Regions from separate parts of the Paenibacillus salivarius genome, predicted to be linked through region 2. Evidence: predicted binding sites of a transcription regulator. Region 2 holds the regulator's gene; each other region holds the start of a gene.
What was found. The regulator Rex, encoded in region 2, represses fermentation and respiration genes when NADH is low (regulators of the CRP and FNR family bind a similar motif). The targets are predictions, from matches to a motif close to TTGTGAAATATTTCACAA.
Positions count from the first base shown of each region.

Region 1: ACSFXJ_RS24205 (cytochrome ubiquinol oxidase subunit I) is a predicted target of Rex. The motif match lies at 5,750-5,767, and genes of this name have one in related genera.
Region 3: ACSFXJ_RS04720 (DoxX family membrane protein) is a predicted target of Rex. The motif match lies at 6,353-6,370, and genes of this name have one in related genera.

Region 1 is NZ_CP195592.1:5,213,342-5,221,214, forward strand. Features, by position in the region: gene cydC (thiol reductant ABC exporter subunit CydC) at 1-1,507, opposite strand, end outside; gene cydD (thiol reductant ABC exporter subunit CydD) at 1,504-3,255, opposite strand; gene cydB (cytochrome d ubiquinol oxidase subunit II) at 3,255-4,268, opposite strand; gene ACSFXJ_RS24205 (cytochrome ubiquinol oxidase subunit I) at 4,258-5,658, opposite strand; gene ACSFXJ_RS24210 (nitrous oxide-stimulated promoter family protein) at 5,859-6,239, opposite strand; gene ACSFXJ_RS24215 (VWA domain-containing protein) at 6,436-7,873, shown strand, end outside.
Region 2 is NZ_CP195592.1:2,515,415-2,523,287, reverse strand. Features, by position in the region: gene ACSFXJ_RS11405 (3-hydroxyacyl-CoA dehydrogenase family protein) at 1-814, opposite strand, end outside; gene ACSFXJ_RS11400 (AAA family ATPase) at 952-2,454, opposite strand; gene ACSFXJ_RS11395 (hypothetical protein) at 2,447-2,980, opposite strand; gene ACSFXJ_RS11390 (hypothetical protein) at 3,375-3,668, shown strand; gene ACSFXJ_RS11385 (cell wall elongation regulator TseB-like domain-containing protein) at 3,725-4,210, opposite strand; gene ACSFXJ_RS11380 (amidohydrolase) at 4,253-5,551, opposite strand; gene ACSFXJ_RS11375 (redox-sensing transcriptional repressor Rex) at 5,529-6,191, opposite strand; gene dinG (ATP-dependent DNA helicase DinG) at 6,230-7,873, opposite strand, start outside.
Region 3 is NZ_CP195592.1:1,031,870-1,039,742, forward strand. Features, by position in the region: gene ACSFXJ_RS04675 (ABC transporter ATP-binding protein) at 1-149, shown strand, start outside; gene ACSFXJ_RS04680 (ABC transporter permease) at 142-909, shown strand; gene ACSFXJ_RS04685 (GntR family transcriptional regulator) at 948-1,331, shown strand; gene ACSFXJ_RS04690 (ABC transporter ATP-binding protein) at 1,321-2,022, shown strand; gene ACSFXJ_RS04695 (hypothetical protein) at 2,019-2,780, shown strand; gene ACSFXJ_RS04700 (DUF1129 family protein) at 2,831-3,529, opposite strand; gene ACSFXJ_RS04705 (hypothetical protein) at 3,763-3,948, shown strand; gene ACSFXJ_RS04710 (alpha/beta hydrolase family protein) at 4,061-4,891, shown strand; gene ACSFXJ_RS04715 (dioxygenase family protein) at 5,008-5,778, shown strand; gene ACSFXJ_RS04720 (DoxX family membrane protein) at 5,800-6,312, opposite strand; gene ACSFXJ_RS04725 (DUF3048 domain-containing protein) at 6,460-7,542, shown strand; gene ACSFXJ_RS04730 (DUF47 domain-containing protein) at 7,705-7,873, shown strand, end outside.

The DNA.
Region 1 (7,873 bases), 2.7 Mb from region 2:
CGGAGAAGCGCTGTCCGGTCTCCCGCATCGGCGTATCCAGCCCTAGCGGGAGACCGGACAGCAGCCCGCCGAGCTGCGCCCGCTCCGCGGCGGCGGCAATGTCCTCCATCTCCGCGTCCGGACGCCCGAGCCGGATATTGTTCGCCACCGTCGTGTCGAACAAATGCGGGCTCTGGTTCAGCACGGAGATGATCCGCGGGATGCCCGCATCGCCGTCAAACGCGGCGGCCGGCACCCCGTTGATCGTAACCGCGCCCTCCGTCGGCGCGATGGCCCCCTGGATCAACTTCAGCAGCGTCGACTTTCCCGCTCCGCTGCGGCCGATCAGCATCACGCGCTTCCCTTGCGGGATGTCCAGCGTCACGCCGTCGACGGAAGGCGCTTCGCCGGCGCCGTAGGCGAACCGCACCTGCGTAAGCCGCAGGTGAGCGCTCCGTGCGGCCGCGTCGACCGTCTCCGCCGGCACGGTCACCTGCGCCGTGCCGCTGGCCCCGCCGCCCTCCGCGCCGCCGCCCGCGATCCGATCCAGCCGGCTGAGCGATTCGCGGTACTCGGGAAGCCGCTGGACGGCTTCGGATACCGGCAAAAACGCATCGGCCAGCGGGAATACAACCAGCACGAACGCGGCAATCAGCGTCGGGTCAATCTGTCCGGAAGCCGCTTGCCCTCCGGACCACCAGATCATCGAAACCACCGCAATCCCTACCACCAGTTGACCGATCAGCATCCGCCAGCGAGCCCAGGTTCTCAGCTTCCGTTCCTTGCGCGTGACGGTCTCTAAGTCGCGTCCGTAATCGCGCAGGAAGTCTCCCGACCGGCCGCTGATCATCCATTCGCCGATGCCCATGACGGCGTCGGTCAGCTTTTGGTACAAACCGTTCCGCTCCCGCTTGATCTCGGCGTCCGTCTTCCGCGTCAGCATCAGCGAGATATAAGGAAGCACCGCAACCAGAACAAAAATGTATGCAGCGACAAGAAGCGCAAAAACCACATCAAAAGCGCCCAGCGCGATTACCGCCCCCGCATACAGCACTAACGCGATCAAACTCGGAAATACGGTGCGGATATAAACGTTCTGCAGCTGCTCGATATCGTCGGCAAGTGCGCCGAGGATGTCTCCGGTCCGAAAACGGGAACGGATGAACAACGCCTGCGGCTCCAATATCCGATAGAGACGGACGCGCATTTTGGACAGGATCCGCAGTACCGCGTCATGGCCGACCAACCGTTCCACGTAATGGATGACGGCCCGGCCGATCCCGAACGCGCGGACGCCGACGATCGGCACATACACCAGCAGCACGTTGTAAGGCATCGTCGCCGATTTGGAGATCAGAAATCCCGAGGTGAACATAAGCATCGACGCGGTTAACAGCGTTAAAATGCCAAGGATCAGATAAAGCGCGAACCGGCCGCTGTACATCCGAAAATAAGGGGCGATCCATTCCGACCGCAGCAGGCTTTCGCCTTGCCGCTCCTGCCCTTGCTCCCGCACCTGTCCGTTCATTCGATCTCCTCCTTCAGCGAAGCCGCCAGTTGATAATAAGCCCCCCGGCGCGCCATAAGCTCCTCATGCGTGCCGGTCTCGGCCACCTGCCCCCGCTCCATCACCACGATGCGGTCCATATTCCGCATCCAATGAAGCCGGTGGGTGGCCAAAATGACGAGCTTGCCTTCAAACAACGGCAGCATCGTTTCTTTCAATTCATACTCGGTCTCGATATCGAGATGGGCCGTCGGCTCGTCGAGCAGAATGACCGGCCGTTCGCTGACCAGCGCCCGGGCCAGCGCCACGCGCTGCTCCTGCCCTCCGCTGAGCGGCCGCCCCCCGCCGCCGATCTGCTCGTCCAGTCCGCCCGGCAGCCCGGCGATCAGCGCGCCCAACCCGGCCGCCTCGGCGGCCCGCTTCACTTCGTCCAACGAGGCATCCGGCTTGTGAAACCGGATATTGTCCGCCAGCGTTCCGCTGAAAATGTAAGGCTTTTGAGGGATGTACGTAATCTGTCTGCGCCAGTCCTCCGCGGACAAATCGCCCAGTTCGGGGCCCCCGTTCAGCGTAATGGCACCCGAGGTCGGCCGCAAAAATCCGCCAAGCACATCGATCAGCGTCGATTTGCCGGCACCGCTCTCCCCGATAATGCCTATTTTCATCATTCCTTGGATGGATAAGTCCACTTCTGTCAGCGAAGGGCTTGCTTCCATATCCCCTTCCGCCTCATGCGTCACGCCGATACCCCGCAGCACCATCGAACTGCCCGGCGTCCAGGACATATCCGCTCCGGACGGTACCGGCGCGGCCTTGCCGGCCTCTTCCTCCGCCGCACCGATCACAGCCTCCATCGCCTCGGCGGCTTCCTTGCCGTCCAGCGTCGCGTGATAATCGGCGCCGACCATGCGGACCGGCAGAAAATACTCCGGTGCCAGAATCAGCACCGTCAACGCGGGCAGCAGCTCAATCCGTCCTTGCACCAGAGGCAAACCAAGGCTGACCGCGACCGAGGCCACAGACAGCATCGTGAAGAAATCGAGCGCAAACGAGGACAGAAACGCCACGCGAAGCGTTCGCATCGTTGCTCCCCTGTACGAGTCGCTGACCCGTTCGATCGAATCGATGTGTTTTTTGCTGCGCCCCAGAAACTTCAGCGTCTCCAAGCCCCGCAGCGAGTCGACGAAATGGTTGGACAGCGTCCGGTAGGTCTGCCACTGCCGTTCCGTCTGCCTTTTCGCGGCGAGCCCCACCAGAATCATGAAGATGATCAGGATGGGCATCGTCACAACGAGAATCACGGCGGACGTCCGGTTCAGCGTAAATACGTACACGAGCACCAGCACCGGCGTAATTCCCGTCGCCAGCATGCGCGGCAGAAACAGCTCCAGATAGTTCCGGAATTTCGTCACGCCCTCCAAAACGAGCGTAACGAGGTTTCCCGTTCCTTCCTTGCCGGCAAACCTCGGTCCTAGCTCAAACAGCTTGGACAACACCTGCTCCCGCAGGGACTCCGACGTCCGCTCCGCAAAGCGATACGCCGTTCTCTGCATCAGCAATCCGCATGCCTGGCGCGCCATAAAAGCAATCAGGAACAAGCCGATTCTGCCGGCCTGTTCCTGAAGCTTGGCGCCGGCAAACAGGGCGGAGACGACCTCCGCCAACCATTTTGCCTGCAAGATGATAGCAATGGTTTGTATGAGGGTCAGGCCAGCCATGACCGCCATTACCGGCTTGATCCCCTTGTACTTCATTAGTCCGCGACCCATCAGTACTCCAGATGCTCCTTTTCATGAACCCTTTTATGGAAAACAAAATAGCTCCAAATCTGGTATCCCAACACGAACGGAAGCAGCGTCAAGGCCACGATCGTCATTACCTTCAACGAATACTGCCCGGAAGCCGCGTTATCGATCGTCAGCGAGAACGCTTCGCTGATCGAGCTGATCATGACCCGCGGGAAGAGGCCGACAAACACCGAGGATACCGCCAGGATGATCGTAGCCCCGGTCATTCCGAACGCCCAGCCATCTCTCTTCTTCGACATGAACCAGCCTGCCAGCAGGAAGCAGATCAGGCCGACCACGGCGATCATTCCGATGAGCAGACCGCGCACTTCAAACACGTCCGTCTGGAAGTAAGTCATGACGCCGAAAATAACCAGCAAAGCGGCAAGCGGAATCATCAGCTTGTGGGCCAGCTTGCGGGCCCGGTCACGCAAAGAGCCGGTCGTCCGCAAGGAAGCGAACATCAGACCATGCACGAGACACAGCACGACGACGGTAATTCCGCCCACCAATGTATATATATTAACCATATCGAACAGGCCCGCCTTCATTTCCATGTCGCCGTCGATCGGCAAGCCTTTCAGCAAACCGGAAAACACGACCCCAAGCAGGAACGGAGGCAGCAAGCTGCCGATGAAAATCGCAAGATCCCAAGTGGTCTTCCATTTCCCGCTGTCTACCTTGCCACGGAATTCAAACGCTACCCCGCGGGCGATCAACGCGAATAAAAGAACGACAAGCGGCGTATAGTATCCGCTGAACAGCGTGGCATACCAGTTCGGAAAAGCCGCGAACATCGCGCCCCCCGCCGTCAGCAGCCAAACTTCGTTCGCATCCCAGAACGGGCCGATCGAATTGATCAGAACGCGGCGTTCCATATCATTTTTGGCGAGAAAACGGGTACTCATACCAATCCCGAAGTCAAAGCCTTCCAGGAAAAAGAACCCGATGAACAGTACGGCTACCAGCACGAACCAAAGTTCATTAAGAGACATGGTATCCCTCCTTCGCAAACGGATCGGCCGAGTGATCGTCAGAAGCACTCTCGTAATAAGGCCCTTTCTTGATGGTCTTCACGAACAAGAAGATCATTACGGCCGCCAAGGCGGTGAAAATCGCCAGATAAGCAATCAGCGAGAACAGCAGCTGTCCCGAGGTGACGCTCGGCGATACGCTGTCCTTCGTCTGCATCAGACCGAATACGGTCCAAGGCTGACGCCCGAATTCCGTCATGACCCAACCCGCCGTATTGGCGATAAACGGAAGCGAAATACCCCAAAGCATAAAACGATAAAACCATTTATTCGGCCGATCGAGCTTTTTGCGCCATGCCAGATAAGCGCCGTACATGCCGAGCACGATCATTAAGCAGCCGGCCGCGATCATGATCCGGAAACTCCAGAACGTGGTGCGAACCGGAGGAATGTAGTTGCCTGGTCCATAAGTCTGCTCATACTCCGCCTGCAGTTCATGCATCCCTTTCACTTCGCCGGAGAACTTGCTGTAGGATAGGAAGCTGAGCAAATAAGGAATTTTAATCTCGAAATTGTTTTGTTGATTTTCCGAATCGATATGAGCATAGACCGTCCACGGCGCAGGATCGCCGCTCTTGCCCCAGAGCCCTTCGGAAGCGGCCATTTTCATCGGCTGCGTTTCAACCAGGTATTGTGCCTGCTGATGACCGAACAACGCTGTCGAAAAAGAAGCGATCAAACCGACGATCACGGCGATCGTAAACGATTTTTTGAAAAATTGGACATCCTGCTTGCGCAGAAGCTTGTACGCGCTGATCCCGGTAATCATGAATGCGCCTGTCGCAAAAGCACCGAGCACCGTGTGCGGGAATTCGACCCACAGCTGGCCGTTTCCGATCAGAGCAAAGAAATCGTTCATTTCCGCGCGTCCGTTGTTGATCGTAAAGCCGACCGGTCTTTGCATGAACGAGTTGGCCGTCAAAATCCAAAAAGCCGACATCGTCGTTCCAAGCGCTACCAGCCAGATGCAGAGCAGGTGAACCTTTTTGGACAACCGCTCCCAGCCAAAAATCCATAGACCGATAAAGGTTGACTCCATAAAGAAAGCAAACAGAGCTTCCACCGCCAAAGGCGCGCCAAACACGTCACCCACAAAGCGGGAATAGTCCGACCAGTTCATCCCGAACTGGAATTCCTGAATGATCCCTGTCACTACCCCGACCGCAAAGTTAATGAGGAACAGCTTCCCCCAAAACTTCGCCATTCTTTTGTATTCTTCTTTCCCCTTGACGACATACATGGTTTCCATGATCGCGATCAGGAGCACCAGGCCGATCGAGAGAGGCACGAAGAAGAAGTGAAAAATCGTCGTCGCCGCAAACTGTAATCTTGCCAGCACTAACGGATCCATAGCTTTCTTCCCTCTTTCCGCAATAATAATTCTTAACTAATGTGAATTCTATCACGGAATTATGAAGATACACGGGGTAAAAGTAATAATTTTGTGACAAGAATCACAAGTTAGTTGTCGTATGTGTGAAAAATGCTTAAAAACCCAGATATATTGCGGGTTTGGCCCCTATTTTCGACTGTGAAAAAATTGTGTCTTCTTCAGTTTGTCCTCCGGTTCCGGGCTCGTCCATCCCACATATGGCGAATGGTCAATACCGGGTGGACCCACAACATCCGCGGCCCCGCATATCTCATCACCCGCTTCACCGCCTCCCGCTGCGGCGGGGCATAACAATGGACTGGGCAATCCACGCATGTCGTCTTATCCTCTCCGAACTGGCAAAACGTCAAGCGCTTCATCGCGTAGCTTTCCAACTTCAGGCATTCGGGGCATAGCCCGTCATCCGTACGTAAATCCCGATGCAGCCTCTTGCAATAAATATGAATCATATGCTTGATCGTCGCCTTCTCCCGGCTGATTCTCGGTCCGTCCTGCGAAGGCTGCCGCTTGGATGCATTCGACAATGGTGTTTTGTTCATTCCGATCCCTCCGAAACTTGAATGATATAAACATCTACGAATCAGTCTCTCCCCCGGCCTCTATACTACACTCCCGCCAAAGTCAAAATAGAAAAAAACTTGTCGAATTCATGAACTAGGGATGATATACTGATTTAAGTCTTATTACCTATAAAACATACTATTTTTATAGTCTTTTGGGAGGGTTGTCATTTCCATGTACTGTATTCATTGCGGGACTGCTCTCTCAGCGGGCCTGTCGTTCTGCACAAGTTGCGGAGAGCCGATCGGAAAGGAATCGCCGGACAACACGGGGATCACCGCCAAAGGAGACGACGTCCAGGCAGAAAAGCGGCCCGGGACTTCCGTTGAACCGCCCACGGAGAATTCAAGTTCACCATCGGACCCTGCGGTCATCGGGACAGCGGAACCCGTCGTGAACCAATCTCCCCCGAAACCGGGGAAGCGCGGAGCGATCCTTTTTACGGCTTTGACCGCAGCCCTTCTGGTAGTCTTGGCGGGCGGATATTTTCTTTTTTCATCCATTTTTCCCGGAAAGCAGGAAGCTCGAAATTCGGACGCTTCGCTTTCTAGCAACTCGGCACGGAACGGTTCCGGAGAGAACGCGAACGAGACCGGGATTAGCGATGTCCTTGAAATCCGCGATGTCGATACCTCCGGTTTTCCCGTGGTCACATTATCGGTCGATATCGGAAACGGAAACAGGGACTTATACGCCAAGGAGGACTTCTCCATCACGGAGGAGGGAGCACCTCAAACCATCACGGAGGTAACGCCTTCCGCAGATCAGGATGAACGGCTGATCATTACATATCAAGCGGCAAACTTACATAAACAACCGGGCACGACAGACAAAAGAAAACTGATGATCGCCTTCCGCGGCAAACAGTCCGAATCCGGCTACGAGGTGCCTCAGCCTTTATCGCTGCGAATGAGTGAAGTCAGCTACAACACGGACCAGTATCCCGAGATCCGCGTCTATTTCTCCCTTTACGACTCTTTTGGAAATCTAATGGAGAACTTGGATCCTGAAGCCGGTTTGTTCCGTCTTACGGAAAACGACAAGCCGGTCGCCATTACCGAAGCTGCCAAAATGGGAGAGGTGAACGAATCCCTCAGCATCAATGTCGTGATGGACAACAGCAACAGCATGGCGGACAGGATGGACCTCGTCAAACAGCAGGCGCGGCAATTCGTCGGCAACATTTCGATGACCGAAAACGACTTGATCGGATTTATGAGCTTTGCGGGGGCTTCGGAGATGATGCAGTCCGATTTCACGAGCAACCCGGAAGAGATCGAGCCTCAAATCAATGCGTTGAATGCCGAAGGGCAATGTACGGCCCTGTACCGGGCGATCGACGAAGCCGTCCACAACACCGCCTACAACGGGAAGACCGGCTCCAAATATGTCGTCGTATTTACGGACGGCCAGGAAAATTGCAGCAACGAGAATATCGAAAACCGGGATTACCTGAATCCGCAGACGGTCATTCATAACGCCAACCAATTGGGCGTTCCGGTGTACGCGGTCGGCATTGAGCAGGATGACCAGCTTGAAGCCATTACGAAAGGAACGAACGGCGATTATATTTCGATCGGCTCCGATATCGGGCAGCTCGGCCAATTCTATC
Region 2 (7,873 bases):
GTGAGCCCGCGCGTACCATCTTCTTCAGGACAAAGGAAGGGCGATATTTCAGCTCTCCGAACTCGCGGAACATCCGTTCCAGAGCGGCGAGGACGGAATCCAGGCCAAAACGGTCGGCCATTTCAAGCGGTCCGTATTGGAACTGATATCCGATACGCATCGCGTTATCGATATCCTCGGCGGAAGCGACGCCTTCGCCCAGCACGTGAAGCGCCTCGTTGATCATGATGCAAATAATTCGGGACGTGACAAAGCCCGGAGATTCATAAACCATGATTCCCCGTTTATCGACGACTTCTTCCACAAACCGTTTTGTTTCTTCAAAGGTCGATTCCGACGTTTTCAAGCCGCGGATAATTTCGACCAGATTGATTTTGGCAACAGGATAAATGAAGTGCATGCCGATGACGCGCTCCGGATACATCGTGGAACCGGCAATTTCGGTCAAGCTGAGCGTCGACGTGTTGCTGGCCAAAATGATGTTGCTCGGACAAACTTGGTCCAATTGCTTGAAGACTTCCTTTTTCAATTCCAAATCTTCGGAGATCGTCTCGATCACCATATCGCAAGTGCCGAGTTCGGCGAAATGTGTCACTTTATGAATTTTGGATAAGATCAATTTCTTTTCCGCCTGGGTAATCGCCCATTTCTCAAGCTGCTTGTCCAGGCTTGTTTCGATCATGCTGTACGCATGGTTTAGTTTGTCTGTCGTTTCTTCTACGAGTAGCACGTCAAGCCCTTTGGCCGCCAGCATTTCGCTGATGCCCTGGCCCATCGTGCCGCCACCAATGACACCTATTCTTTTGAAGTTCATGGTTCTCTCGCTCCATCCTTTCATGGTCTATACCTGATATTGTACCCCTGATGTCGAATAATACATCAATTAATACCCAACATATAATAATATCTTAGCACGGCTAAAAAGTAAAAAAAAATAACCGGCATAAATAATTATGCCGGTAAAGTGAGGCTGTCACGAAATTGACAACGGAATTCGTCTCCGGAGAGGCGTTCTTCTTTTAACAGGATATCGAGCGACTTTTCGAACACGGCTGCATGATCGACCAGTAGCTGCTTCGAGCGTGCCGCAAGATCATCCAATATCTTGGAATTCTCGTTCATAAGCACTTCTTTGGTAACCATATCCATATGAATAATGCCGAGCGATGTTAATCCCGAAGTCATCATCGTCTGGACGAGATTCAGCGCTTGCTCGAAATCATTGCTGGATCCGGTGCTTCTGCCGCCGTAATAAATTTCTTCCGCTGCGGCTCCCGCCAACGCGATGATAATCTGACCTTCCAAATATTGCTTGGTGTACAAGTACTTTTCTTCCTGCGGATTATGCCGTACGTATCCGAGGGCGCGTCCGCGCGGACTGAGCGCTACCTGATTCACGCTGCCCGGAGCGACAACCTCCGCAGCCACGGCATGTCCAAGCTCATGGACGGCGACGCGGCGCTTCTCTTCTTCCGTCGATTGCCGGTCCGTCTTCTCGCCCAGCATGACTTTGTCGACCGCCATCGATAAATGGCGCTGGCTGATTTCCTCGCAGCTGTCCCGCATCGCGTAGATCGCAGCCTCGTTCATGACGCTCTCCAGCTGGGCTCCGGAAAAGCCGTACGATTCCTCCGCCAGCTTTTCCAAGTTCACATCCGTGGCAATCGGTTTATTTTTGGCATGGATCTCAAGTATGTGCATCCGGCCTTTTTTATCGGGTAGATCCACTTGGATATGCCGGTCAAAACGACCCGGACGGAGCAATGCGCCATCCAGCATCTCTTTGCGGTTCGTTGCCGCGATCAGCAAAATGCGCGGAGTTTCGGACGAATAAATACCGTCCATTTCCGTAAGCAGCTGATTGAGCGTCTGATCATACTCCCGCTGCTGCCCGCCTTCCCGCTTACCGCCGATGACATCGATCTCATCGATAAAAATAACGGCGTTCTCCTTGTTCTCTTTGGCTGCACGCGTGCGCGCCTCTTTGAACAAATCACGGATCCGGCTGGCGCCGACACCCACGTACATTTCTACGAATTCACTGCCCGACGCGCCGACAAAAACCGCGTTCGTATATTGCGCCGCCGCTTTGGCCATCAGCGTTTTCCCCGTTCCCGGAGGCCCGGTCAGCAAAATCCCTTTTATCGGACGAATCCCGAATTTTTTGATTTCTTCATGGCGCACCATAAAATCGAGCGCTTCGCGCAGTTCCTGTTTGGCGCTGTCCTGCCCGCCGATTTCGTCAAAGGTTAACGCGGCAGACCCGATTTTTTTGCGTTTGCGTTCCTGGGACGCCGTCGCGACGATGCCGCCGCGCATTTTGGCTACGGCAAACAGAGCCCCGATCATCACAAAACCGACGACAAGAGGAACGACGTTATAACCGACGAACGCCAGGAAAATCAGCAATACAGGCACAAATCCGGCCGCGATTTCAAGCATCCACTTACGCATTCGGCCACACCCCCATCGTTTGCGGAACTCTTGGCAAAATAATATACTTGCTCGCTTTACCGTCCGTCAGCGTAATATAAACATTCTTGTCGTCCATATCCGCCTTGGCGGACAATCCGCTTTCGCTCTGCTGCAGCTTGTCCAGAGTTGCCGTGATCTCCGTATAAGCTTTATTCTCCATCGCCTGGGCGATCGGGAACATGGCTTGCTCCCAAACCTGATCCAGCTTCTCGGACGAGTTCTCCTCCACGGTCAGCTTCAATTCGCGGCTTCCGATATATTTTTTGCCATCCTTCTCGATTTGACGGACCAAACCTCCAAAGTCGGAGCCCGGTTCCAAGTCGAGTTTCAAGTCTACCTTTTTTGGGGTAATATCAGCTTGAACACTTTTTACCCCTTCATAGCTGTTCACTTTATGTTCAAACGGGCTCTCCACAGCCCACTGCTTGTAACCAAACCAACCTCCAAATAAAAGGAGTGCGGATACCGCCACACTCGCCACGACAGGTCCTACACGCAATTTCACGTCACAGTCCCCCTTAATCTATATTAATTGATATCATAGGTGATATATTAAACCAACAGAATTGAGTATATCATATTATATATACGATTTCTAATGAAAGTTGTGAGTTTATTTCAAATTTTTGATAAGTAATGTTGAAGCATGCCCTCACCTTTTTGGTTGACCGGAAATATGATATACATAAACGGGAACAGCCAGAGTATGAAGTATTGGCCTGCGGAAAGGAAAGGATAAAAGATGGACAATGACGAATCGAAGAGAATCATAACTCTAATTGTCGTCGTCGTGATCAGTGTTTCGTTTGTTCTTGGCATTGGGAGTCAAGAAGGAGGAGCAGGGGCACAAGCGATCGTCACTGTATAAGGGAAACATGAATTCCGCAGGGGGGGATGACATGCCTAAACGTTCTGACAACAACAATAATAATAACAACAACAAAAATGACAAGCGGCAGCTCAATAAAGCGGATTTAGGTTTTCTGTCCGGATTAACCCCTCAGCAGCTTGCGGTCATAACCGGATTGTTAAGTCAAGCCTTACAAGTGGATTCCGTACTTATTGATAAGGACCAGAAAGTCGAAATCGTATTAGGCGGCTCACTGCGGAAGAAAACGAAAGCCGACAAATTGTTAAAGCAATTGAGCGATGTTACTGTTGGAGAAATTCTGGATTCCATAAATAATTTGTAAAAAACAAGACCCGCTTACGGACACTCTTTTCAGCGTACGTAAGCGGGTCTTTCCGGTTATCTGTTCGGCAGCGTAAATACTTCGTCCAGAACGCTACCGTCGCTGAACCGGAAAAAACGGTAGAAATGATGCGCTTTTTCCTTATAAAATAGCTGCCAAACCAACTCATTGTTATAAATTCCAGGCACCAATCTGACGATTGTTATACCTGGATAATCCGTATGAATGATCTTCCGGATCCCCGATTCGGACACCCCTTCGGAAAGGGGCTTGACGATCGGCTCTCCGCCTTCCGGAAGCCAAACTATGATTTCTTGCCCGGATTCATCCTTGCCTTCGACAACCCAGCACACACTGTCCCAAACCGATTTCCATACCTTTGTGGAAGAGACGAGCCCGGTCTGTTCTTTAGCCTGCCGGACAGCCGCTTCCTCTCCCTGCCATATATCCTGCTGAACATAAAGATAAAAGCGGTGAAGGCCAAAGAGCGCGAGCGCCAAAATCAGAATGGAGATCAGGATCCATTTGGTTCTGTTCCTCAAGCCTCTCTTCCTTTCCCCATGAACATTATCATCCGCTACGCCCTAGCGGCCAAGAAGGCTTTCGAAAGCGGCCTGTGCTTCAAAACGGACTTTTTCCTCATCCAGCGTGAGGCACATACCGTGTTTTACGACTTGTTTGCCGTTGACCCAAACATGCTCTACGTCTTTGGCTCCGCCCGAGTATACCACATGGGATATATAATCGGTACGCGGCAGGAAATGGGCCTGCTCCGTATTTACCGCAATGAAGTCGGCTTTCATGCCTGCCGCCAATCTACCGGTGTCTTGCAAATAGAGCGACTTCGCCCCGTACTCCGTTCCCATCCGCAGCGCTTCCCGTGCCGGAATGGCTGTCGGGTCACCGGAAACCCCTTTATGAATCAAAGCTGCCAACCTGATTTCCTCGAACATGTCGAGGTTGTTGTTGCTGGCCGGACCGTCCGTGCCGAGCGATACCGTAACCCCGGCGGCAAGCAGTTCCGGAACGCGGGCGACGCCGCTGGCCAGTTTGAGATTGCTGCCCGGGTTGTGGGAAACGGCCACCTTGTTAGCAGCCAATATTTCGATTTCCTCGTCGTTCAGATGAACGGCATGAGCGACCAATGACGGACGGCTGAACAACCCAAGGTTCAGCAAATGCTGAACCGGCCGTACTCCGTAATCCGCCACATTTTGTTCCACCTCTGCCCGGGTTTCCGACATATGCGTATGTAGCGGCAAATCCAGGTCATGCGCCGCCTGAACGATTTTTTCGATATAGTCCGGCGGACAGGTGTAAGGAGCATGCGGCGACATCATCGTCGTAATCCGTCCGTCCGCCTTTCCGTGCCAGCCTTTGGCGAACGCAATCGCGTCTTCCAGTTTATGCTGCTGCACATCCGGCGGGCACAAGCCGATCACTCCGCGCGTGAGCACGGCTCGAATGCCCGACTGCTCCACGACGGAAGCTACCTGATCCATATGATCATACATATCCAGGAAAGTCGTCGTGCCGCCTTTCAGCATTTCCAAGACGGACAACGCAGTCCCCCAGTATACATCATTGCCGGTAAATTTCGCTTCCATCGGCCACATTTTGGTTTGCAGCCACTCCTGCAGCACCATGTCGTCCCCGTAACCGCGCAGCAGCGACATCGCCGCGTGCCCGTGCGTATTGACCAGCCCCGGGAGGAACAGCAAGCCTTTGCCGTCAAAGGTTTCCGCTCCCTCCACGCCTTCCGGGCGCTGCTCTCCGATATAAGTAATGGTACTGCCTTCGATCAACATGTAACCGCGGATGACCGGTGTTTCCCGGTCAGGCACCGCGAAGGTTCCGTCTTTAATCAGCCACTTTCGTGTCATGTTCTTTTAATTCCTTTCCGCCATCCAGATAGTAAGCCAAGCTCATAAGATCGGTTGTGAAATCGGCCGCATGTACGCGCACGTCTGAAGGGACCTTAAGAATAATAGGAGCAAAATTCAAAATCGCCCCGATTCCCGCGGCAACCAGTTGATCAGCCACACGCTGAGCCTCCGGAGCGGGCACCGTGATAATACCGATCCGAATTTGCTTGTTTTTTACGGTTTCCACCAGCTCATCAATCGGCTGAATCGTTATATTGTTGATTTGGCTTCCGATTTTGTCCGGAGAAGCGTCAAAAACAGCGACGATTTTCATCGTATCCTTCAAGTAAGCATTGTAGTTGGACAGCGCATGCCCGAGGTTACCGGCACCGATTAAGGCCACGTTGATCTGCTGGTCCAGGTTCAAAATCTGGCGGATCTTTTCGATCAAGTAGGAAACGTCATAACCGATTCCCTTGCGGCCAAAGTCCCCGAAATAAGCAAGATCCTTGCGGATTTGAGCAGGGTTTAAATCGAGCTTTTGACCGAGCTCCTGTGAAGACACCGTCGGGACTTCCCGGCGGCTGAGCTCATTTAGAAAGCGTAAATACACGGGTAATCTGCGCACCACGGCATCCGAAATTTTTTCCGACTTCATTATATATTTCCCCCTCATTGGTACGATTTGAACAACGATTACTGTCCGTCTTCGGCGTCCAGCCATTCCGATATGCGCGGAACCATCTGCGTAAGCGGCATATGCTCCATCTTCGGTCCGGGCAAGGAATACAAAAAGTATTTACCGTAGTATGATTCAAGGATGCGTGTATCATAAACAACCACGATGCCGCGGTCTTGAGAAGAACGGACCAGTCGTCCGAAGCCTTGCTTAAATCGGATGACGGCTTGCGGTACGGACAGCTTCATGAAAGGATTTTTCTTTTCCTGCTGAAGCCGTTCGCTCTTCGCTTCCACGAGCGGATGGTTGGGCGGCTGAAAAGGCAGTCGGACAATCGCGAGACACGTGAGAGCTTCCCCGGGGATGTCCACCCCTTCCCAAAAACTGCTTGTGCCTAGCAATACGGATGCTTCTTGCCCTTGAAAACGGCGGGTCAGCTTGGTTCGGCTACCGCTGTCCATGCCTTGTCCGATCACGGTTATGCCTTCATCCGCCAGAAGTTCCTTCAATGGGTCGTACACCTGCCTCAACATCCGGTAGGAGGTGAACAATACCAGCATCCGTCCTTTGGTTTTGGCCGCCGTATCCGCAAGGGAGCGTACCAGGGTGTTCACAAAGTGGTCGTCGCCCACGTTCCCCTTCACGCTCGGAAAATCCCGCGGAATGACAAGCAATGCCTGTTCCCGGTAATTGAACGGGGAGGGGAGCATCGACGTAATCAGCTTTCCCTGCTCGGAGGCATCCGTCAAGCCCAATTGGTCGATCATATATTGGAACGATTTATCGACCGATAAAGTAGCAGAGGTCATGACTACGCTTTTTTTCACATCAAAGAAATAGCCCTTTAACTGCGCGCTGACATCGATCGGAACGGCAAAAATTTGCAGCGATTTGCTTCGGAAATTGCCGTTTCCTTCGATCCAATACACGGTATTGATATCCTCAAGCTTCATGAAGAAACGCAAGGCGTCGCGTTCGGTTCCAAGATCCTTAAGCAGCCCGTTGATATCCGTGATCAGGCTTTCGTAGCCCAAATCCTGTTCGTCGTCCTTCAATTCGGCCAAAAGTTTTTCGCCTTTTCGCAGGACATCGCCCAGCGTGACGTAAATCTGGTTTTCCAGAGCGACGAGCGCGTCCCAACCCTTTGGTTTCTTGTCCGGTCTAAGCCGATAAACGAATTGGCCCGGCTCTCCCGGCGGAGCATCTCCGCGTTCCGGCATAAGCGCAAACAACTGCTCCGACAACCGGTCCCAATGTTCTTTCACATCGAGCAGGGAAGGATACAGATTGTCTATGACGGAACACCACTCCGCGGATTTTTCGGCGCCCGATTGCTGGAGCATGGTTCTCAGGTTCGGGAATTGCCCCGTTTTGCTGTCCTTATAAAGCCGTGTAAGCGTATGAACCACCGTGAAGTATTTCATTTGCAACCCGAGATGTTTTCCCGCCACATCCTCCAAATGATGCGCTTCGTCAATGACGAGCCGCTCATAGGCGGGAAGCAGCTGGTGGCCTGCCTGAATGTCCGTGAATAGCTTGGAATGGTTCGTAATGACCACATCCGCCACCCCGGCTTCATGCTTCGCCTTATGATAATAACATTTACGAAACCACGGGCAGGCGCGTCCCAGACAGGAATCAGATTCGCTGGCCACCGTTTC
Region 3 (7,873 bases), 1.5 Mb from region 2:
AAATCACCGTGTCCGTGCGCGACGCCTATATCCCAAGGGTCGCATCGGCACTGGGAGCCGAGGGTATCGGTCTTTACAGGATCGAGGAGAGAAAAGAAACGCTGGAAGACGAGTTTTTGAAATGGACGGGAGGGAACCGCATTGCGTAGTTTTGGCCGGTTAGTCACGAACGAATGGTTAAAGATGTACAAGAAACGGAGCTTCTTTTTTCCTTATGCGGTGATCGCCGCTTGCATCGTTTTCATCGCTTTTATGGTCAAGAGCTTCGGAGAAACGGATCAAATTGCGTCGGGCCTTGCGTTCCTGGAAGGCATGTTTGAAAGCAATGGAGGGATCGGTCAGCTGCTCACGCTTCTGGCGATCGTCGGCACGGCCGGCACGGTAGCCAAGGAGCATAGTCTCGGGACGATCAAGCTGCTGCTGATCCGGGCGCAGAGCCGCGGCAAAATACTGGCCACGAAGTATGTGACGGTCCTTTTGTATACCTTGTCGCTTACCTTGGCCGCTTTCGCGGCAGCGCTGCTTACGGGCGGAGTCGCGTTTGGATTCGGATCGGAGGGGGGCAGTTGGGAGAAAGCGCTGCTTGGCGCGGCAGTTCAATTGGCCTACAGCGTGATTTACGTAACCGTCACCTTTATGGTCGGGGTTCTGACCCGTTCCACCGGCGCCACGATCGGCGTGGGCATGATGCTTGTCATGCTGGAAAGTCTTGTGCTCCTATTGCTGGCAAGGTATGATTTTGTCAAATATGTTCTGTTCGCCAACACCGACTTGTCGGTTTATCTGGAGGGAGGCACGCCGCCCGTGTCCGGGATGACCCTGGCATTTTCGCTGATCGTGCTGGCGGTTTATATGGCTTTGTTTCTCGGAATCAGCTTTGGTACGTTTAGAAAACGGGATGTCGCTTAAACCTACGGCCTTCAATCCCGGCGGAAAGGAAGGGTCACATTGTGATCGAATTTGACAACAATCTGCCGATCTATTTGCAAATCATGAATTATATCAAACGGGAAATCGTAACCGGCAAACTGAAGCCGGGCGACAAGATTCCGTCCGTCCGGGAGCTCGCGGCCGAGCTGCAGATCAATCCGAACACCGTGCAACGCACGTTTCAGGAGCTGGAGCGGGAAGCCGTCGTGGAGACGAAACGGGGACTTGGAAGATATGTGACAAGCGAGGAATCGAAAATTATGACGATCAAAAAAGAGATGGCCGGCGATCTGCTGGACCGCTTTATTCATGGCATGCAGGAGCTCGGCTTTTCAAACCCGGATATCGCGAAAATCGTGGCTGAAGCCGTCAGGGAGGAGAGACAAGGTCATGACCGATAAGTTACTTCAATTTGAAGGAGTATCCAAGTCTTATCGCTCCAAAACAGCCCTTAATCAAGTCACCTTCGGCATCGGACCCGGTAAAATCATCGGACTGCTCGGGACGAACGGCAGCGGCAAGAGCACCATCATGAAGATTGCCGCCGGACTGATCCCGGCTTCGGCCGGACGCGCCACGGTTCTCGGGGTTCCGGCGGGGCTGGCGACCAAATCGCTCGTGTCCTTCATGCCGGATCAGCCGCTGACGGAATCTTGGATGAAGGTAAAGGATGCGGTCGGGTTCTACCGCGACTTTTATGAGGACTTTGATGAAGAAAAAGCGCGCCGGATGCTTGATTTCATGAACTTGCAGGAACGTGAGCGGGTCTCCTCCTTATCCAAAGGGATGAACGAACGGTTGCAATTGACTTTGACGCTGTCCCGGAAAGCGAAGTTATATTTGCTCGACGAGCCGATCGGCGGCGTCGATCCGGTGGCCCGGACCAAGATCCTGGATGCGATCGTCGAATTTTACGATGAGGACAGCAGCATGATCGTTTCCACTCACCTGGTTCGCGATATCGAGCGGATATTTGATGAAGTGATTTTTATCAAGGACGGATCGCTGGTGCTACAGGATGAAGTGGATAACTTGCGCATGAAATACGGTAAAAGCGTCGACGACATGTTCAAAGAGGTGTTTTCGTCATGATCAATTTGTTGAAATACGACTGGAAGCGAAATGCGAATACGTATCTTGGCGTGGCCGTCGTTCTGGTAATTCTGGAGGCGCTGATCGCATATTTCGGAATTAGACAGGACTGGGGAACGCAAGCGATTTTGCCGTTGTCCATCATGTTGTATGCTTGCGCCGGTATATTTCTCATCGTTCTGGGCTGCAAAACATTCGAACACAATCTGAAAGCCTACCACCGCAGGCTGCTGCCGCTTCACCCGGTATGGGCGGTATTTTCCGCCATTCTGATTTCCTTGGTCTCTCTCCTTCTCCTGCTCGCGTTGATGTTTGTCCATGCACTCGTGCTGGATTACACGTCATTTGTTGGTCTGGAGGAGCTTCTTGAGGGCGTGAGTGCGAAGGAAATGTTTTATGTCCTTTTGTCGGGAATATGGATATATACGCTGCTCATGATTACGATCTTTCTGGCGATTACCGTGGGCGCCATGGTCAGCATCCGGGGCAAAGCGGGATCATGGGTCGCGATCTTGTTTTTCTTTGTCATCCAGAATGTGTTCGGTTTTATTGAGAGCAGGTTATTCGGGGGAGACGTTGGTAACTTCTATAATTTTGGGGTATTTAGAGTCGAAACCGGACCGAGCGGAACGAGTACGGAAATCACCGCGTCGGAATTGACGGGATTCAATGGGGGGACTATCGTCTTCGAACTGGTCGTCGTCGCGCTCATGGTGTGGGCTATCACTTACATGATCAATCGGAGAATGGAAATATAAATGCGAAAGACCCCGCGGTTGCGGGGCCTTTTTTTTGGCCTTCGAAGGACTTACGATTTGGGACGCCGGCCGAAAATAAATTTTTGACCCAGAATCCCGATGACGAAAATAATAAGGCTGTCCCACGGGGAAACGGTAAAAGACGGCATAATCCGTCCGAGCAGCAATCCGACGGCGACGATACCGACGGCGATCCCGAGGTAAACGGCAAGCGATTTCGGATCGAATTTCCGCGGTTGGGGGTTCTCCTGGTGCTCATTGTTTTTTCTTGAGCCGGGACCGAGATAGCGGATAAACAACTCGACAAGTACGATCGACAGCCCGGCGATAAGCAGTAATGAAGCGCTGCTGATTAACGTATATTCCAGCTCGCCGCCGAACCATTTGCTGAAAAATCCGGTGATCATGTAAACGAAGAAGACCCAAGTCAGGGCGACCCAGGGAATCATCGTGTAGTATATGATTTTTTCCTTCGTGCTGCGGGGCTTCCGCATGTTGATGTCTTCCGCCAGCTGCTGGCAGTAAGCTTGAGCGTCAGGGCCGAACAGGTCTCGGGCGAATACGCCTTTCTCCTGATTTTTGATGATTTGTCTTGCCAAATCAAGCAGGACCTCTTCCCCTTTGGCTTCCGTCAGCGAACTCGTACCGGAGCGGATGTACATGACCATTTCCCCGAAATAGGCCTCGTTGGCCGGGTTCATTTGCTGCCTCAACAATTTTGTTTCATGAATCATCTCATGAATGTACAATGATTTCCTCTCCTCCCAAGCAGTACAAATCTGAACTTTTCTCCCAGTTTGATTGGGAATTTCCGATTTTCTCCAGTAGTATACTGCAATTTTTGTCATGTTCGCAAGGGACTTCGGAAATGTACGTACCACTAAGACCGAAGCATCAGGGTGTGTCTATTTCATGAACAGGGAATAAAAAAGGGGAGGTTGCGACGAAACTACAACAAAATGGCAAAGGAGGTACAGGAACTATGGACAATTATGATTCAGAGTTAACCCGCCGTTATTTGTTGAACAGCAATTCTCGCGGCAATCTGGAGGAAGTGTTCGGTGAGCATGAAATGATGGAATCCGCTCTGGGGGAAGATTTGTCCGACGAACGGGATGGTTCCGACGAAAACCTCACCTGGAAATATTTTGCCCAATCCTATGAATAAAACCGATTGACACGCCCTCCGAACGGATGCTAAGATAAGTTTACTTCATTTATTCTGATTAAACTTATCGGATTAATATAAAATAGCATTCGGAATCCAGGAGGGATCGGCCATGGAACGGCAAATCACGATTCATCATGAACATGAGCAGATTACGGCAAGCATTCATTACGCGGATGAAGCGGTGAAAAGGGAAAGCCGCTGCAAAGGGCGGGTACCGCTTGTCGTCATCTGCCACGGTTTTGTCGGCAGCCGGATCGGCGTGGACCGGTTATTCGTAAACACCGCCAGAGAACTGGCAAAGCAGGGAAACCTTGTCGTGCGGTTCGACTATATCGGCTGCGGCGAGAGCAGCGGAGAATACGGGAATGAGGGGATCGAATCCATGGTAGCCCAAACCCGTACCGTGCTGGATTACGCGCTCGGCATCAGCGACATCGATCCGACCCGGGTGACGCTGATCGGCCACAGCCTTGGCGGTGCGGTCGCTTTGATTACGGCGGTGCGCGACCGACGGGTCAAAAATTTGATCCTTTGGTCCTCCGTGGGATACCCGTTTAATGATATCGTCAAAATCACGGGGCGCAAAGTATACGACCGCGCCGTTCAACAGGGCTCCGCCGATTATTTGGGATATCGCCTCTCTCCCGTATTCTTCGAATCCTTGGGTACGTATCAACCGTTTCAGGAAGCCGTCAAATTTTCGGGAGATGTGCTCGTCATTCACGGGACATCCGATGAAACGATCCCCGTCGACTATGCGTTTTTGTTTCAGAAGGTGTTCTGGATGCGGCAGGAAGGCCGCTGCGATAAGGAGATCATCTTTCAGGCGGACCACACGTATTCTTCGGGCGAAGCCCGGGATCAGCTGATCCGCAAAACCTTGGATTGGCTCGGTGGATTGGAGGCCGCGCAAACCGACTGGCAGAACTGGATGATTTAACGGGATACGAAATTCAAATCATTTTGAAAAAAGTGGTAAATCGCTCGCTTTCGGGATAGAATGGAGATATATCCGGACCGTCTCGACAGGAGGTAGGTAAGATGGCTTAGCCTGCACTGTTTATCGCGCACGGGGCGCCGACCCTGGCAATCGAAAGCAACGACTATACGAATTTTCTCCGGCAACTTGGACGAGAAATGCTTGAGCCGCCGCGGGCTGTCGTTATATTTTCGGCCCATTGGGACTCGCCGGTCCAGCTAGTGACGGAAGATGAAGTCCATAAGACGATTCACGATTTTTACGGCTTTCCGGAAGAAATGTACCGAATACGCTATGAAGCGCCGGGTAGCCCGGAACTCAGCCAGGAGATCCGCTCCTTGTTCCATTCCGGAAATTTGCCGTTTCGGACGGTCTCGGGAAGAGGCCTTGATCACGGGGCATGGGTAATTTTAAAGGCGATGTTCCCGGAGGCCGATGTCCCGGTTGTAGCCCTATCCGTCGATTCCACACGCACGCCGGCCGAACAATACGCGATCGGTAAAATGATTTCCGATTTGCGTCAACGGAATGTGCTGATTATCGGCAGCGGGGGGCTCGTGCACAATTTGCGCTTGATGAACCGCTCGGGGGCCGAACCGTCCCCATGGGCGGTTCTTTTTGACGATTGGATCGGGGAGCAGTTGAGCAACTGGAATTTGCGCGCCTTGTTCGAATACGACAAAAAAGCCCCCCATGCGCGGGAGGCCGTTCCGTCATATGCGACCGAGCACTTTGCCCCGCTGCTATACGCAATGGGGGCAGCCGACCCGGATCGTCGGGCGCGGAAGCTTTTCCAGGATTACGAATACGGCAGTTTAAGTTTGAACTGCTGGAGATTCGGCGGGTAGGTCGAAACTGGACGGAGGAATTTACCGAAATGAGCGTCTACCGTAATCGTGTGAATTTCTCCGTCCAAACCTCCGCCGCAAATAAGGAAGAACGAAAGCATCGAGTCCGATCCGTCCGGCGTTAGCGCCGGCCACGACGATAAAAATCTCAAGCAACAGCATCTGCGGGTTCGTACTAATCGTTCCGGAGAACAGGAACGCAAAATTCATGACCATGCCGAATAACGCGGCTGTCCAAGTAAACAGACCCAGGATGAGCCCGAGCCCGACCAACACCTCTCCCCAGGGAACCAGAAAGTTGAATACTTCAACTCCAGGCAAGGCGAAATGCTCCAGAAAAGAGGCCCACCAGCCTTGCACTGCCGGATGTTCTCCTCCGCTTTTTTCGATGGCTCCGAGAAGATAGCCTTCCGCATCAAAGCCGCCCGTGATTTTTCCCCAACCCGAAGTCAGCCATTGATATCCAAGATAAATCCGGACAATAGCCAACAGCCATGCCGCAACCGTATTGCTCCTCAACCATTCAACAAACATGTACACCTCTCCTTTGGATCGTTACACAAAATATACTAATTTTTAAACAATTACACAAGGTTCGATCGACCGATCCTCAATATATCCTTTTCGCGGAGTCATGAATCGACGTATAATGAGAGCAACATTTAATATCCCGGAGGAATCATGATAAAACGATTATCCCGCACATGCCGTATCCTGCTGATGTTGTCCCTTTGCTTGCTATTCGTTTCGGGATGCGGCGGAAGCCGTGAGGCCGTCTCCAATATGGACGAGCCCGCGGCCCCCGTCGCTGCCGAGCCTGAGGTTACGCCCGTTCCGGAATCGGAACCTGAAGAAGTTTCACCTTACAAGGCACCGCTGACAGGCATGCCTCTTCAGGAGCCGCTCACCCGCCGCCCGCTGGCGATCATGGTGAACAATGCTCCGGCCGCCAGGCCGCAATCGGGCCTGGACGGAGCCGATATCGTATATGAAGTGCTCGCCGAGGGAGGGGTTACCCGGCTGGTGGCGATTTACCACAGCCGGGCGGATGGCGCGAAGATCGGTCCGATCCGCAGTATCCGGCCGTATATGATCGAGCTCGGAGAAAGCTATCACGGCGTCCTTGTCCATGCCGGCGCAAGCAATGACGCGTTCGCCATTCTTCAGCGTCAGCACAAGGAGGATCTCGACGAGATTACGAATGCCGGAGCCTATTTCTGGCGGGACAAGACGCGTAAAGCGCCTCACAATTTATATTCCAATGTGGAAAAGCTGATGGAGGGAGCCGCAAAGCGGAATTATGCGATCGAGGATGCGAATGTTCCGGCTTATCTTTTCCGGGACACGAAGGATAATGTCGAGGGAGAAGCGGCAAACTCGGTAGAGGTCAAGTTCCAGCTGGACAATTACAAGGTGAAGTACGAATACGATCCGCAAAGCAATTTGTATAAACGAAATATTAACGGAAGTCCGCATACGGACCTGGAGACGGGCGAAACGCTGACCGCGGCCAATGTCGTCGTGCTGGGCGCCGACCATAAGGTGCTGGACGATGTGGGCCGGCTGGCCGTCAACCTTGATCTTGGCGGCGACGCGCTTCTGTTTCAGGGCGGGAAAGTGATCCGCTGCCAATGGGTTCACGCTTCGGATGATGTGATCCGTTTGGTGAAAAACAATGAAGAGCTTCCGTTCGTGCCCGGAACTACATATTTTAACGTCGTCCCTAATGAGCCGAGCTTCGATAGTCACGTCACCATCGAATAAACGGATAAGAAGGGGAGCAAAAGGGTAAATATAAGCAAAGCAAGTATAAAGATTCGGTGAAATGTTTGCGACAATATTTCCTATAATATGACGAGTTGTGTTAAGATATTCTAGGTGTGTTACAGGAGTGTAAAACTACACATAAAGAAAAGGGGAACCCAGATGCGAGGGAAGAAAAAGGACATCTTTTTCGAAACTTTGGAGAACATGGCGGATACGATCGTACATTCCGCTGATTTTTTCGCCCAGCAAGTATCGGAATTTAAAGATGTGGAGCAGTTCGCGAAGCAAATGAAGGAATACGAATCCAAATGCGACAGCTACACCCACA